DNA from 2 places in the Halomonas sp. HG01 genome. Region 1 is predicted to be linked to the other one. Evidence: predicted binding sites of a transcription regulator. Region 1 holds the regulator's gene; the other holds the start of a gene.
What was found. Region 1 encodes PhoB, which activates phosphate uptake and scavenging genes when phosphate is short. Its sites were predicted from a motif close to TGTCATANNNNTGTCANA; they were not measured.
Positions count from the first base shown of each region.

Region 1 (7,375 bases):
CGCCGATCCCGCGCACCCTGGCGATGAGCGCCTACGCCGACCTGGACGTCTCGGTGATCGACGAGCTGCCGCCCGGGCGCACCCCGGTGAAGACGGTGGTGGTGCCCGACGAGCGCCGCCCCGAGGTGGTCGAGCGCATCCGCCACGCCTGCGCCGAGGGCCGCCAGGCCTACTGGGTCTGCACCCTGATCGAGGAGTCCGAGGCGCTGCAGTGCCAGGCCGCCGAGGCCAGCCGCGACGAGCTGGTGGCGGCGCTGCCTGAGCTCTCGATCGGCCTGGTCCACGGCCGCATGAAGGCCGCCGAGAAGGCCGAGGTGATGGCGGCCTTCAAGGCCGGCGAGCTGGACCTGCTGGTGGCCACCACGGTGATCGAGGTCGGCGTCGACGTGCCCAACGCCAGCCTGATGATCATCGAGAACCCGGAGCGACTGGGCCTCTCCCAGCTGCACCAGCTGCGCGGCCGGGTCGGCCGCGGCGCCACCGCGAGCTTCTGCGTGCTGCTCTATCATCCGCCGCTGTCGGACCACTCGCGCAAGCGACTGACGGTGATGCGCGAGACCACCGACGGCTTCCGCATCGCCGAGCAGGACCTGGAGATCCGCGGCCCCGGCGAGGTGCTGGGCACTCGCCAGACCGGCCTGGCGCAGATGAAGATCGCCGATCTGGAGCGCGACGCCGACCTGCTGCCGCGCATCTCGCCGCTGGCCGAGGCGCTGCTGGCCGAGCACCCCGAGGCCAGCCGGCCGCTGATCCGCCGCTGGCTGGGCGAGGAAGCCGGCCGCTACGGGCAGGTCTGACAGCTGCAAGCCAGCAGCGTGAAATCGTTCGCCGCAAAAGAAAACCCCGAAGGTGGAAGCCTTCGGGGTTTTCTTGTAGCTCGGCGCTTGTAGCTCGGCGCTTGTAGCTCGGCGCTTGTAGCTCGGCGCTTGTAGCTCGGCGCTTGTAGCTCGGCGCTACAGGTGCTTCAGCAGTCCCTGCAGGCGGTCGAGGTCCCTGGCATCGCCGACCAGCCGCACGCGGCCGGCCATCATGCCGTCGAGGAAGGCCTTCTGGGTGGGCTTGCGGAGCACCCGGATCGCGCTGTCCGCGTCCTCGAAACGCAGCTCCAGGTCGAGATCCACCGGCAGGCCGTTCCCGGTCTCGATGCCGCGAGGCGACATCCGATAGTGGCGGGCGATGGCGAGATCCTCGGTGCCGATGCCCCAGTCGAGGCGTTTCAGTTCACCCAGGCGCTCGCGGAAGGCGGGCTTGCGACGCAGCGCACGCTTGAGCAGCACGCCGAGCACCCACAGCATCAGGCGGAGCTTCATCGGGATACCGTTGGTCGGAAAGCGAAATGAGGAAGGATCGCGCGGCCCGAGCATCGGGCCGCGCCTCGCGCCTTACTTGGCGACGGCGTCCTTGAGGCCCTTGCCCGGCTTGAAGGCCACGGTCTTGCTGGCCGGAATGGTCAGGGACTCGCCGGTCTGGGGGTTCTTGCCGGTGCGGGCGGCACGCTCGCGCACGGTGAAGGTGCCGAAACCGATCAGCGACACGTCCTTGCCGTCGGACACGCTGCCGGTGATCTCGTCGAGAATGACGTTCAGCACCTGGCTGGCCTTGTCCTTGGAAAGATCGGCACGTTCGGCGATCGCCGCGGCGAGTTCGGGTTTGCGCATACAGCCCTCCTGGTTTGACATCCTGCCGATGATCCCATCGGCCGCATTGTTGTTCGCGGTGATTCATGCACCACTCGCATGCCGCCGACGGGGCGGCATGCGGATGACGCCGTGTGGCAACGCCGCTGCCAGACCCGGAATCCCGGGGGCGCCGTCGTTGACGTCACTAGCCTAGCAACGGCGGCGCAGCGCGCGCCAGTTCGACTTTCCGACGCACGCGGGCGCCTGTCAACGCAAATCCGATCAAACGTCCGTCTTCATCCTCGGCCAGGGCGCTCAGATCATGCCCCTCGCCCTCGATGCGCCAGCGGGCGGGAGAGACGGCGGGAGGAAGCGCCACCACCGGCAGCAGCGGCGTCTTCACCAGCACCGGCCAGGGCCCGTAGCGCACCTCGGTGGGCGTGCCGGAAAGCGTCGCCGCCAGCGCCTTGGCGCCGGCCTGCAGCGGCTGGACGTACATGGCATTGACGCCGTCGACGCAGGCCACGTCGCCCAGCGCATGGATGCCGGGCGCCGAGGTCGCCAGATGGCGGTCGACGAGAATCCCGGCCGGCCCCACAGCAAGCCCGGCCGCCTCGGCCAGCGCGGTGCGGGGCCGCAGGCCGGTGGCCACCAGCACCAGGTCGGCCTCGAGGGCGGTGCCGTCGTCCAGGCCCAGCGCCACCCGCTCGCCCTCGGGCGAAAGCAGGTCGACCATGCGCCCGGTGTGCAGGGCGATGCCGGCCTCGACGAAGGCCTCGCCCAGCGCCCGCCCCAGCGGCTCGGGCAGCAGCCGCGGCAGCGGCGCCGACTCCGGGGCGATCAGCTCGACCGCATGACCGCCGGCGGCCAGGTCGTTGGCGAACTCGCAGCCCACCAGGCCGATGCCGACCACGGCGACCCGCGCCGGGCGATCGAGCGCCGCCAGGGCGGCGTGGAAGGCACGGTAGTCGTCGAGATCGTTGACGGTATGGACCCGGCCGGCCAGCGCCTCGGGAATGGCGAAGGGCGGCGCCGGGGCCGCGCCGGTGGCCAGCACCAGCTCGCCCCAGGGCAGCCGCTCGGCGCCGAGGGTCAGGGTGCGCGCGGCCGGGTCGATGGCCTCGACCCGGGTGTGCGTGCGCATCGTCACACCGAGCTGGTCGGCCGCCTCAAGCGCGCTGCGCGAGGCCAGGCGATCCGGCGGCAGGCGCTTGGCGAAGCCGGTGGAGAGCAGCGGCTTGGAGTAGTCCTCGCCGCCGTCGGCGGTGATCAGGGTGATGGGGCGCTCGGACTGCCGGGTCCGGACCTGGCGCGCCAGGCCCAGCCCGGCCATGCCGGAGCCGATGATGGTCAGGGGTGCGCTCATGGGGCTCCTCGCTGCAGGGGCGCGACGGCCCGACATGGTACACTAGCCGCCCTTTGCATTGGACGCGGAGTAGCGCAGTGAATCACGGTCCGGCCCTCGCTCCCCGATGGCGCCCCCTGGCGGCGGCCCGCCCCGCCATGAGCCCGGCCTGGTGGCGTTGGGTCGCCTCACGGGACTCGCTGACCCGTCGGCTGATCGAGGCCGGCGCGCCGCGCCGCTTCCGGGTCAGGCTGCTCGACCAGCGCCTGGGCCGGCCGCGGCGCGACGAGGCCCTGGCACTGGGCATGGCGCCGGGCCGCCTGGCCTGGCGGCGCGAGGTCGCGCTGTGCCTCGACGACCGGCCCTGGGTGATGGCGCGCTCGGTGGCCCCGCTTCACGGCCTCCTTGGCCAGCGGCTGGCGGGCCTCGGCGAGCGCTCGCTGGGTCACTGGCTGTTCCGCCAGCCCGGCCTCGAGCGCGGCCCCATCGAGGTCAGCGCCGACCCGGCCCCCTTCCACGACGCTCCCGGCCCCTGGGGCCGACGCTCGGTGCTGCGCCACGGCCGCTTCGCGGTGCTGGTCCAGGAGTTCTTCCTCGACGACATGGCGGATGACCTGGCCCTGCCGGCGCGATAGGCTCCCAGGCATCGCCCGAAAACCGTGTCGTCCGATTCAACCGAGAGACCCACATGGAACGTTCCCTGATGCGCCCCAAGGGGCTGGACCGGCTGCCCGACTTCCTGCAACTGACCCGCCTCGACCGCCCCATCGGCACCTGGCTGCTGATGTGGCCGACGCTGTGGGCGCTGTGGACGGCGGCCGAGGGCGTTCCCGAGCGCCGGCTGCTGCTGATCTTCGTCGCCGGGGTCTACCTGATGCGGGCCGCGGGCTGCGTGGTCAACGACTACGCCGACCGCCACTTCGACGGCCACGTGAAGCGGACGAAGTCGCGTCCGCTGGCCACCGGACGCATCGGCGAAGGCGAGGCCAAGGCGCTGTTCGCCGGCCTGGTGCTGGCGGCCTTCGTGCTGGTGTGTTTCACCAACGCCTTCACCGTGATGCTGTCGGTGGGCGGCGTGATCCTGGCCTTCGTCTACCCCTTCATGAAGCGCTACACCCACCTGCCCCAGGTGGTGCTGGGGGCGGCCTTCTCGTGGGCCATTCCCATGGCCTTCGGCGCGGTGCTCGGCCAGGTGCCGCTGGAGGCCTGGCTGCTGTTCGCCGCCAACGTGCTGTGGACCGTGGCCTACGACACCGAGTACGCCATGGTCGACCGCGACGACGACCTGCGCATCGGCATCAAGTCCACCGCGGTGCTGTTCGGCCGTGCCGACCGGCTGATCATCGGCCTTTTGCAGCTGGCCACGCTGGCCCTGCTGGCCTGGGCCGGCGAACGCCTCGGCCTGGGCGGCTTCTTCTGGGTCGGCCTGGCCGCGATGGCCGCCACCTTCGTCCACCAGCAGCGGCTGATCCGCCATCGCGATCGCGATCGCTGCTTCCAGGCCTTCCTCAACAACCATTGGTCGGGGCTGCTGGCGTTCGCCGGCATCGCGCTGTCGCTGTGGCCGGCCGCCGGCGGGTGATGCCGGACGGGGTCGAACGACGGGGCTAAGCGGGGGCGACAGGCGGTGACTGTCACGGTATTGTCACAAGGACATGCTGTCATCGTCACCAATATGTCACTGATCTCGACCATGAGGCCCCGGGATGACCGCCAAGACCGTACTGATCGTCGATGATGAAGCGCCCATCCGCGAGATGATCGCCGTGGCGCTGGAGATGGCCGACTATCGCGTCCTCGAGGCGGACAATGCCCAGAGCGCCCACGCCATGGTCGTCGATCACCAGCCCGACCTGGTGCTGCTGGACTGGATGATGCCCGGCACCAGCGGCGTCGAGCTCGCCCGCCGCCTGAAGCGCGAGGAAGGCACCTCGGAACTGCCGATCATCATGCTCACCGCCAAGGGCGAAGAGGACAACAAGATCCAGGGCCTCGAATCCGGGGCCGACGACTACATCACCAAGCCCTTCTCGCCCCGCGAGCTGGTGGCGCGCCTCAAGGCGGTGCTGCGCCGCGCCACGCCGCGCGGCGTCGAGGAGCCGGTGCAGGTCGAGGGCCTGATGCTCGACCCGGTCAGCCACCGGGTCAGCATCGACGGCCAGTCGCTGGAGATCGGCCCCACCGAGTACCGCCTGCTGCAGTTCTTCATGACCCACCAGGAGCGCGCCTATACCCGCGGCCAGCTGCTCGATCAGGTCTGGGGCGGCAACGTCTACGTCGAGGAGCGCACCGTGGACGTGCACATCCGCCGCCTGCGCAAGGCGCTGGGCGAGCCGCACCAGCAGCTGATCCAGACCGTGCGCGGGACCGGCTACCGCTTCTCCGCCAAGGGCTGACGTGGGCCGGCTGTGGCGACGCGAATGGTGGCGGCTGGGTGCCCTGGTGGGCGCCGGCGCCCTGGTCGGCTGGCCCTTCGGCTTCAGCGGCACCGGCATCGCCGTGGGGCTCGCCCTCTATCTCTTCTACCAGCTGCGCCAGCTGCACGCCCTGCAGGAATGGCTGACCCATCATCCCCATGACGAGCCGCCCTCGGCCTCCGGCCTGTGGGGCGAGCTGTTCGATCGCCTCTACCGCTACCAGAAGGGCCAGCGCCTCACCCAGCGCCGGCTGCGCGACACCCTGAGCCGTATCCAGGAGTCCTCGGAGGCGATGCGCGACAGCGTGGTGATGCTCGACCGCCACGGCGACATGGAGTGGTGGAACAGCGCCGCCGAACGCATGCTGGGCCTCAAGCCGGCCCTGGACCGCGGCCAGCACATCACCAACCTGATGCGCGACCCAAGCTTCGTCGACTACTTCCACGCCCGGGACTATCGCGAGCCGCTGACGCTGTGCTCGCCGATCGACGAGAACCTCATCCTGCAGTTCCAGATCACCCTCTACGGCGACGACGAGCGCCTGGTGATGGCCCGCGACATCACCCGCCTGCACCGCCTGGAGCAGATGCGCCGCGACTTCGTGGCCAACGTGTCCCACGAGCTGCGCACCCCGCTCACCGTGCTGGCGGGCTACCTCGAGACCTACGGCGACATGGCCGAGATGCTGCCCGAGCGCCTGGGCCGAGGCATCGGCCAGATGCAGAGCCAGACCAAGCGCATGCAGAACCTGGTCAACGACCTGCTGCTGCTGTCGCGGCTGGAGAACGACCAGGGCGGCCACGACGACATCCGCATCGACCCCACCAGCCTGCTCGAGGCCGTGCGGCGCGACGCCGAGGCGCTGTCCGAGGGCCACCACCAGCTGGAGGTGGCGGTCGAGGAGCCCCGCGGCCTGCTCGGCTCGGAGAAGGAGCTGCACAGCACCGTTTCCAACCTGGCCTTCAATGCCGTGCGCTATGCCGGCGAGGGCAGCCGCATCGTGCTGCGCTGGCGCCCCTGGGGCGACGGCGCCTGCCTGGAGGTGGAGGACGACGGCGAGGGCATCGATCCGCTGCACATCCCGCGCCTGACCGAGCGCTTCTACCGGGTCGACAAGGGCCGCAGCACCGCCACCGGCGGCACCGGCCTGGGGCTGGCCATCGTCAAGCACGTGCTGCTGCGCCACGACGCCCAGCTGGAGATCGACTCCCGGCTCGGCGAGGGCGCCACCTTCCGCTGCATCTTCCCCACCGCCCGCCTCACCGACGCCGCGCCAGCTTCGCGGCGCGCTTGATCCCGTCCCCGGACGCCACTCCGCCCGACGCAGGCCGGGCGGAGGGATGTCACGTGATCACGACGCCTGCCCGGGGCGCGGGCATCAACGCCTCGCCGGGGCGGCATCGGGCGTCAGCGCCCGGTAGTGGTCTTCCCACATCAGCACCGCGCCGGCCACGGCACCGGGCAGCAGGAACAGGTTGGCCAGCGGCAGCCAGGTGATCAGCATCACCCAGCCGCCGTAGGTGAGCGTCGGCCAGCGGCGCGCGGCCAGCCGGCGGCGCATGTCGGCGAAGGTCACCTTGTTGTTGTCCATGGGATAGTCGAGGTAGGTGACCGCCATCATCCAGGCCGAGAACAGCAGCCACAGCAGCGGGGCGACCAGGTTGATCACCGGGATCCAGCCGATCACGAACAGCAGCGCCATGCGCGGCAGGATGTAGCCCAGCTTGACCAGTTCACGGCCCAGGGCATCGATGGCGGTGCGTGCCAGGCCACGGTCGTCCAACGGCGGCCGGCCGGTCACCTCGCGCTCGACCTTCTCGGCCAGCAGGCCGTAGAAGGGCGCGGCGATCAGCTGGGTCACCAGGGTGAAGCTGAAGAACACGATCAGCCCCAGGCTGAGCACGAACAGCGGCCAGATCAGCCACGACAGCCAGTCGAGCCAGCCCGGCACCATGGCCATCCAGCCGTCGAGCCAGCCGCCGAAGTGGGTCAGC
Region 1 covers NZ_CP022134.1:3,427,651-3,435,025, forward strand. The annotation lists gene recG (ATP-dependent DNA helicase RecG) at 1-797, shown strand, start outside; gene UN84_RS16265 (hypothetical protein) at 954-1,310, opposite strand; gene UN84_RS16270 (HU family DNA-binding protein) at 1,383-1,658, opposite strand; gene UN84_RS16275 (FAD-dependent oxidoreductase) at 1,825-2,985, opposite strand; gene UN84_RS16280 (chorismate--pyruvate lyase family protein) at 3,123-3,599, shown strand; gene ubiA (4-hydroxybenzoate octaprenyltransferase) at 3,653-4,546, shown strand; gene phoB (phosphate regulon transcriptional regulator PhoB) at 4,671-5,360, shown strand; gene phoR (phosphate regulon sensor histidine kinase PhoR) at 5,362-6,675, shown strand; gene cysZ (sulfate transporter CysZ) at 6,760-7,375, opposite strand, start outside.

Region 2 (7,375 bases), 1.1 Mb from region 1:
GGTAACGGTCGATCAGCGAGCGGGCCCGGTCCAGCGAGGCCTGGGTGTCGAAGGAGAGTCGCGCGCTGACTTCGGTGGACACGTAGCCGGGCACCAGGGCGCTGATCTCGCTGCCGATGTCGACTGCCACGGCGTCGAGGGCATCGTCGATATCGGTGGCCTGGCGGGCGATCTCGGCCAACCGGGCGCGGCGGCCCTCCTGCTGGGCGGCCTGAAGGATCAGCGAGGGGTTGGTGGTCGCATCGGTGGGCTGGAAGCGGCGGATCGCCTCGATGTCGCCGGTGTCGGCGACCACCGTGGTCATGCCTTTGAGTTGCGTCAGCAGGTCGTCTGCCATGGGTCCTGAGTCCTCCGTGTGTCGAACCTTCACTCTAACAAGCGCGGGAAAGGGAAAACAGGCGCGTCCAGCATCGGCCAGTGAGGTGCGTTATCATTAGCGTCCTTTTGGCATGCTTCTAGGAGGTCGCTTGACCCTAAGCGCTCGACGTGTGGCCCTGCTGGTGGCCACCAATACCGCCCTGGCGCCCTTCGCCATCGACGCCTATCTGCCGGCGATGCCGGCACTGGCCGAGGCAGTGGGGGCGAGCGTCCATCACACCGAACTGTCGATCAGCCTGTTCCTGTTCGGCTTTGCCTTCGGCCAGCTGTTCGGCGGGCCGCTGTCCGATCGCCTGGGGCGCCGCCCGGTGCTGCTGGTCGGCCTGGTGATCTTCCTGCTGGCCAGCCTGATGATCATGCGGGTCGAGAGCCTCGGCGAGCTGCTGACCTGGCGCTTCGTCCAGGCCCTGGGCGGCGGCGCCTGCGTGGTCAATTCCGCGGCCATCGTGCGCGACTGCTTCAGCGGGCGCGAGGCGGCCAAGGTGATGTCGACCATGGCCATGATCCTGATGCTGGCGCCGCTGGTGGCGCCGGCGGTGGGCAGTGGCCTGTTCTACCTGGCCGACTGGTGGCTGATCTTCGCCTTCCTGGCGGCCTATGCCGCCTTTCTGCTGTGGCTGATGGGCACCCGGCTGCCGGAGACCCGGCCGGTCGATGCGCCGATCGCCTCGGCCGGTCAGGTGCTGCGCAACTACGGGAGCGTGCTGCGCCACCGTGAGGCCATGGGCTACGTGCTGTCGGTGGCCTCGACCTTCTCGGGCATGTTCGCCTTCATCACCGCCTCGCCGTTCCTCTACATGACTCACTATGGGGTCTCGCCGGCGATCTATCCGGTGGTGTTCGGCGCCAACGTGGTGGTCATGGCCTTTTCCAACCGCATCAACATCCGCCTGCTGCGTCATCGCACGCCCCAGCAGAACATGCGCCTGGGGCTCGGCGTACAGTTGTGCGTGGCGCTGTCCCTGGTGATGCTGGTGGCCACCGGGCTGGATTCGCTGGCCACGGTGGTGCCGCTGATCATGCTGTTCATGGGCATGGTCGGGCTGATCACGCCCAATGCCATGGCCTCGATGCTCGAGCACTTCAGTCATATGAGCGCTACCGCCACGGCGCTGCTGGGCTGCATCCAGTTCACCTGTGGCGCCCTGGCCGGGGTGGTGGTCAGCGCCTTCGAGGTCGACAGCGCCTGGCCCATGGTGCTGACCATGCTCACGGTGTCGCTGATCGGCAACCTGGCCCTGCGCGCGCTGGCCGGTCGCGCCGCCCTCCACTGAGTCCCGTTCCTGCCCGCTCCGACGACCGGCCCCGCCTGCGGGGCCGGTGTCACCCTCCGCCGACGCCGATGTCGGCATCCGAGCTCGCTTGTCATGAAGCTGTCATTTTCGTGGGGCATCTTGTGTGTCGCGAAAGGATGATCACTTCCCCGAACAGGAGCTCTCTCCATGAACCGCATCCTCAAGACCACCGCCATCGCTGCCGCCGTCATGGGCGTCGTCGGTGTCGCCCAGGCCCGCGATCAGGTGCGCATCGTTGGTTCCAGCACCGTCTACCCGTTCGCCAGCTACGTGGCCGAGGAGTTCGGTGCCACCACCGACTACCCGACGCCGGTCATCGAGTCCACTGGTTCCGGCGGCGGTCTGCGCCTGTTCTGTAACGGTGTCGGCGAAGGCACCCCGGACATCACCAACGCCTCGCGTCGCATGAAGCCCTCCGAGTTCGAGCGCTGCGCCGAGAACGGTGTGACCGACATCACCGAGGCCTTCGTCGGCTATGACGGCATCGCCTTCGCCCAGTCCGCTCAGAACGACGAGATGAACGTCAGCCGCGAACAGCTGTTCCTGGCCCTGGCCGCTCAGGTGCCGGTCGATGGCGAGCTGGTCGACAATCCCTACACCCAGTGGAGCGACATCGACGCCTCGCTGCCGGAGCGCGACATCGCCGTCTACGGTCCGCCCACCACTTCCGGTACCCGCGATGCCTTCGAGGAGCTGGTGATGGAAGCCGTCTCCGAGGAGATGGAGGCCTACGGCGGTGAGGGTTACACCGACATCCGCGCCGACGGCGCCTACATCGATGCCGGCGAGAACGACAACCTGATCGTCCAGCGCCTGACCGAGAACACCGCCGCCTTCGGCATCTTCGGCTACTCCTTCCTCGAGGAAAACGCCGACAGCGTGATGGGCTCCCACATCGACGGCGTGGCGCCGACCCCGGACGCCATCGGCAGCGGCGAGTACCCGGTGTCCCGCTCGCTTTTCTTCTACGTGAAGAACCAGCACGCCGACGAGGTCCCGGCCATGAACGAGTACGCCAACATGTTCATGAGCGAGCAGATGATCGGTGATCTGGGCTATCTCAAGGGCATCGGCCTGATCCCGGCGCCGGAAGACATGCGCGCCGAGGCTCGCAGCGCCGTCGAGAACCATGAGGCGCTCGAGCTGGCCGACCTCAAGTAAGAGGCCGGATCTCAGCCCTGTACCGGCCGGCAGCCAGGGGCTGCCGGCCGGCGCACGTTCCGACGGGTCGCCGGCCTTGCCGGCTCCGCGGATCCATTCCGCCGAGAGACAACTATGCAGACCAATCAAATCCTCGCTCTGTTCTGCGGCACCCTGCTGGTGCTGGGTCTGATAGCCTTCTTCCTGGGACGAGCCAAGGCCGCCAGGGTGCGCGCCGCCGGCACGTCCATGCATGCCCAGCCCGACCAGTACGCCTGGTTCAGCGTGCTGTCCACCGCCGGCCCGGCCATCGCCGTGGGCGTGGTGGGAGCCTTCGCCATGCTGCTGCTGGGCGCCGAGATTCCCACGCTCTACCTGCTGGCTGCCAGCCTGGTCGTCGGCTGTGCCGGTCTGGCCATGGGCATCGCCATGGTGCGTCCGGACTTTCACGCGCGTAAGGCCATCGAGAGCGTCATCCGCTTCTTCCTGGCCGGCGCCGCCTTGATCTCGATCTTCACCACCTTCGGGATCCTGATTTCCATCGTGGGAGAGGCCATCCGCTTCTTCCAGATGCAGAGTTTCTGGGACTTCATCACCGGTACTACCTGGAACCCGGGTGCGAGCTTCCTCGAGGCCGCCGGCCGCGCCGAAGAGGGAGCCAGCGCCGCCCAGTTCGGTTCCATCCCGCTGTTTGCCGGCACCTTCATGATCACCGCCATCGCCATGCTGGTGGCGATCCCGGTGGGCCTGCTGTCGGCGATCTACATGGCCGAGTTCGCTCCCCAGCGCGTGCGTACCCTGGCCAAGCCGGTGCTCGAGGTCCTGGCCGGCATCCCCACCGTGGTCTACGGCTTCTTCGCCGCCATCACCGTGGCGCCGCTCATCGTCAGCGTGGCCGGCTTCTTCGGTATCGATGCCTCCTTCAACAACGCCCTGGCGCCCGGGGTGGTGATGGGCATCATGATCATCCCCTTCATCTCCTCACTGTCCGACGACGTCATCAACTCGGTGCCGGACAGCATGCGCCAGGGCTCGCTGGCGCTGGGCATGACCAAGGGCGAGACCATTCGCGATGTGGTGGTGCCGGCGGCACTGCCGGGCATCATCTCCGCCTCGCTGCTGGCGGTATCCCGGGCGCTGGGCGAGACCATGATCGTGGTCATGGCCGCCGGCATGCGCCCCAACCTCACGGCCAATCCGTTCGAGGACATGACCACGGTGACGGTCCGCATCGTCGCCGCCCTGACCGGTGACCAGGAGTTCGCCAGCGCCGAGACGCTGTCGGCCTTCGCCCTGGGCCTGGTGCTGTTCGTGGTGACCCTGTCGCTGAATCTGGTCTCGGTGATCATGATTCGCCGGTTCCGCGAGAAGTACCGGATCAACAACCTCTAACGCCTTGGAGCCTATCCGATGAGCCAATCCTTCGACGAGATCAGCGCCCAGCTCCGGCGTCGTCACCGCAAGTCCGCGCGCCTGAAGTGGATCTCCATGGGTGCCCTGGGCCTGGCCGGGCTGTTCCTGGTGCTGTTCTTCACCGACATGATGATCAAGGGGCTGCCGGCCTTTCAGCAGGCGCAGGTCCAGGTCGAGGTCGACTACAGCGAGCGGGCCTCCCAGCTGCCGCTGGCCGCCGTCCAGGAGGATGTGCGCCCGCTGGTCAGCCGCGGTTACCTGCGTCTGATCCCCGGTCGCATGGACGACAATCCCGAGCTGCTCGGCACCACCCGCATGGAGTGGGTGCTGGCCGACGGCCAGGTGGACCAGTACCTCAAGGGCCATCACAGCCGGCTGAGCGCCAGCGAGCAGGAGGTGGTGGACCGGCTGCAGGACGAGGGGCGCGCCGAGCTGCGCTTCAACACCACTTTCTTCTCCAACGGTGACTCCAAGATGCCGGAGCTCGCCGGCATCGCCTCGGCCGCCATGGGCACGGTGCTGACCCTGCTGGTGACGCTGGCGGTGTCCTTCCCGATCGGCGTGATGACCGCGGTGTATCTCGAGGAGTTCGCCCCGGACAACCGCGTCACCCAGCTGATCGAGATCAACATCAACAACCTGGCGGCGATCCCCTCGATCCTGTTCGGTCTGCTGGGTCTGGCGATCTTCATCAACTTCTTCGGCGTGCCGCGGTCCTCGCCGGTGGTCGGTGGCCTGACGCTGGCGCTGATGACCCTGCCGGTGATCATCATCGCCACCCGCACCGCGCTGCGCAGCGTGCCGGATTCCATCCGCCACGCCGCCTTCGGGGTGGGCTGCTCGCGCTGGCAGGTGGTACGCGACCACGTGCTGCCGCTGGCCCTGCCGGGCATCATGACGGGCTCGATCATCGGCCTGGCCCAGGCCATGGGCGAGACCGCGCCGCTGATCATCGTCGGGATGGTGGCCTTCATTCCCGACGTCACCTCGTCCTTTACCGAGGCGGCCACGGTGCTGCCGGCGCAGATCTTCACCTGGGCGGGTGAGCCGGATCGTGCCTTCATCGAGAAGACCTCCGGGGGCATCCTGGTGCTGCTGGCCGTACTGATCACGCTCAACGCCACCGCGGTGGTGCTGCGCAAGAAATTCGAACGTCGCTGGTAAATCCCGCGGCCAGACACAGGATATGCCAAGATGAACATTCAAATTTCCGAGCGGAAGATGGGCCCCATGAGCGGACACAGTGCCGGCGAGCCGGTGGTACGCAACGAGAACGCCAATCACGAGCTGAGCGTGCGGGTGCGCGACCTCAACCTCTGGTACGGGGAGACCCAGGCGCTCAAGAACATCAACGTTGACGTCTTCCAGAAGAACGTCACGGCGCTGATCGGTCCGTCGGGCTGCGGCAAGTCGACCTTCCTGCGCTGCCTCAATCGCATGAACGACCTGATCCCCAGCGTGCGGATCCAGGGCCTGATCTCGATGGACGGCCGCGACGTCAACGAGGCCAAGATGGACGAGGTGGCCCTGCGCCGCCGCGTCGGAATGGTGTTCCAGAAGCCTAACCCCTTCCCCAAGTCGATCTACGACAACATCGCCTATGCGCCGCGCATGCACGACCTGGTGAGCCGCAAGGCCGACGTCGACGAGCTGGTGGAGCGGGCGCTGCGCGACGCCGGCCTGTGGGAAGAGGTCAAGGACAAGCTGCAGGAGCCCGGTACCTCGCTGTCCGGTGGCCAGCAGCAGCGCCTGTGCATCGCCCGGGCGATCGCCGTGCAGCCCGAGGTCATCCTGATGGACGAGCCGACCTCGGCCCTGGACCCGATCTCCACGGCGACCATCGAGGACCTGATGGACAAGCTGAAGCAGCAGTTCACCATCATCACCGTGACCCACAACATGCAGCAGGCCGCGCGCGTCGCCGACTACACGGCCTTCTTCCACCTGGGCGAGCTGATCGAGTACAACGATACCCAGACCATGTTCTCCAACCCGGCCACCAAGAAGGCCGAGGACTACATCACCGGGCGCTACGGCTAAGCGGTGCTCGCGTGATCATCCGACGGGGAGGCCTCTGGCCTCCCCGTCTGCGTTATCGTCCTTGTCACAAGGGTGTCATGTGGCTCGACTATATATGGAAATCCATATATATTCGGGAGCCCACGACATGACCAGACGGCGCATCCTCTTCCTGTGCAACGCCAACTCCGCTCGATCGCTGATGGGCGAAGCCCTGCTGCGCCACCTGGCGGGGGACCGGTTCGAGGCGTTCAGTGCCGGCAGCGAGCCGGATCGTCCCCATGAAATGGCCCTGGCGGCGCTGCACAAGCAGGGCATCGATACCCAGGGGCTGGCCAGCAAGTCGCTGGAGGCGTTCGCCGGCGAGCGTTTCGATACCGTCATCGTGCTCTGCGACAAGGCGCGTCAGGCCTGTCGCGACTGGACCGGCGAGGTCGATGAGCGCCTCGACTGGGACATCCGTGACCCGCGGCTGATCGAGCGCGAGCAGGCCTATGAACAGGCGCTCCAGGAGATTCGTCATCGGCTACAGCTGTGGCTCGATGCCCAGCACTGAGTCGCGGCCGTCGTTCACCGTCATCCCCGGGAGGTTTTCATGACCCTGTCCATCGGCATCAACGGCTTCGGCCGCATCGGCCGCCTCGCGCTGCGCAGCCTGTGGCCGCGCGTCGAGGCCGGCGAGGTCGCCATCGCACGCCTCAATGATCCGGGCGGCGACGCCGCCACCTTCGCCCACCTGCTGGAATTCGACTCGGTGCACGGCCACTGGTCGCCGGGGCAGGGCATCCAGGCCGAGGCCGAGGCCCTGGTGATCGACGGCCGGCGCATCGCCTTCAGCCGCCATGACACCATCGCCGCCGCCGACTGGTCCGGCTGCGACGTGGCCCTGGAGTGTTCCGGCCACATGAAGACCACCGACAGGCTCCAGGCCTACCTGGACCAGGGCGTCGGCCGGGTGGTGGTCAGTGCGCCGGTCAAGGAGGAGGGCGTACTCAACGTGGTGATGGGCGTCAACGACGACGCCTTCGACCCCGCCCGCCATCGCATCGTCACCGCCGCGAGCTGCACCACCAACTGCCTGGCACCGGTGGTCAAGGTGATCCTCGAGACCTTCGGCATCCGCCACGGCT
Region 2 covers NZ_CP022134.1:2,300,077-2,307,451, reverse strand. The annotation lists gene tal (transaldolase) at 1-337, opposite strand, end outside; gene UN84_RS10890 (Bcr/CflA family multidrug efflux MFS transporter) at 468-1,652, shown strand; gene UN84_RS10885 (PstS family phosphate ABC transporter substrate-binding protein) at 1,821-2,834, shown strand; gene pstC (phosphate ABC transporter permease subunit PstC) at 2,949-4,205, shown strand; gene pstA (phosphate ABC transporter permease PstA) at 4,224-5,390, shown strand; gene pstB (phosphate ABC transporter ATP-binding protein PstB) at 5,484-6,266, shown strand; gene UN84_RS10865 (arsenate reductase ArsC) at 6,394-6,801, shown strand; gene UN84_RS10860 (ArsJ-associated glyceraldehyde-3-phosphate dehydrogenase) at 6,841-7,375, shown strand, end outside.
Region 2: UN84_RS10885 (PstS family phosphate ABC transporter substrate-binding protein) is a predicted target of PhoB. The motif match lies at 1,742-1,759, and genes of this name have one in related genera.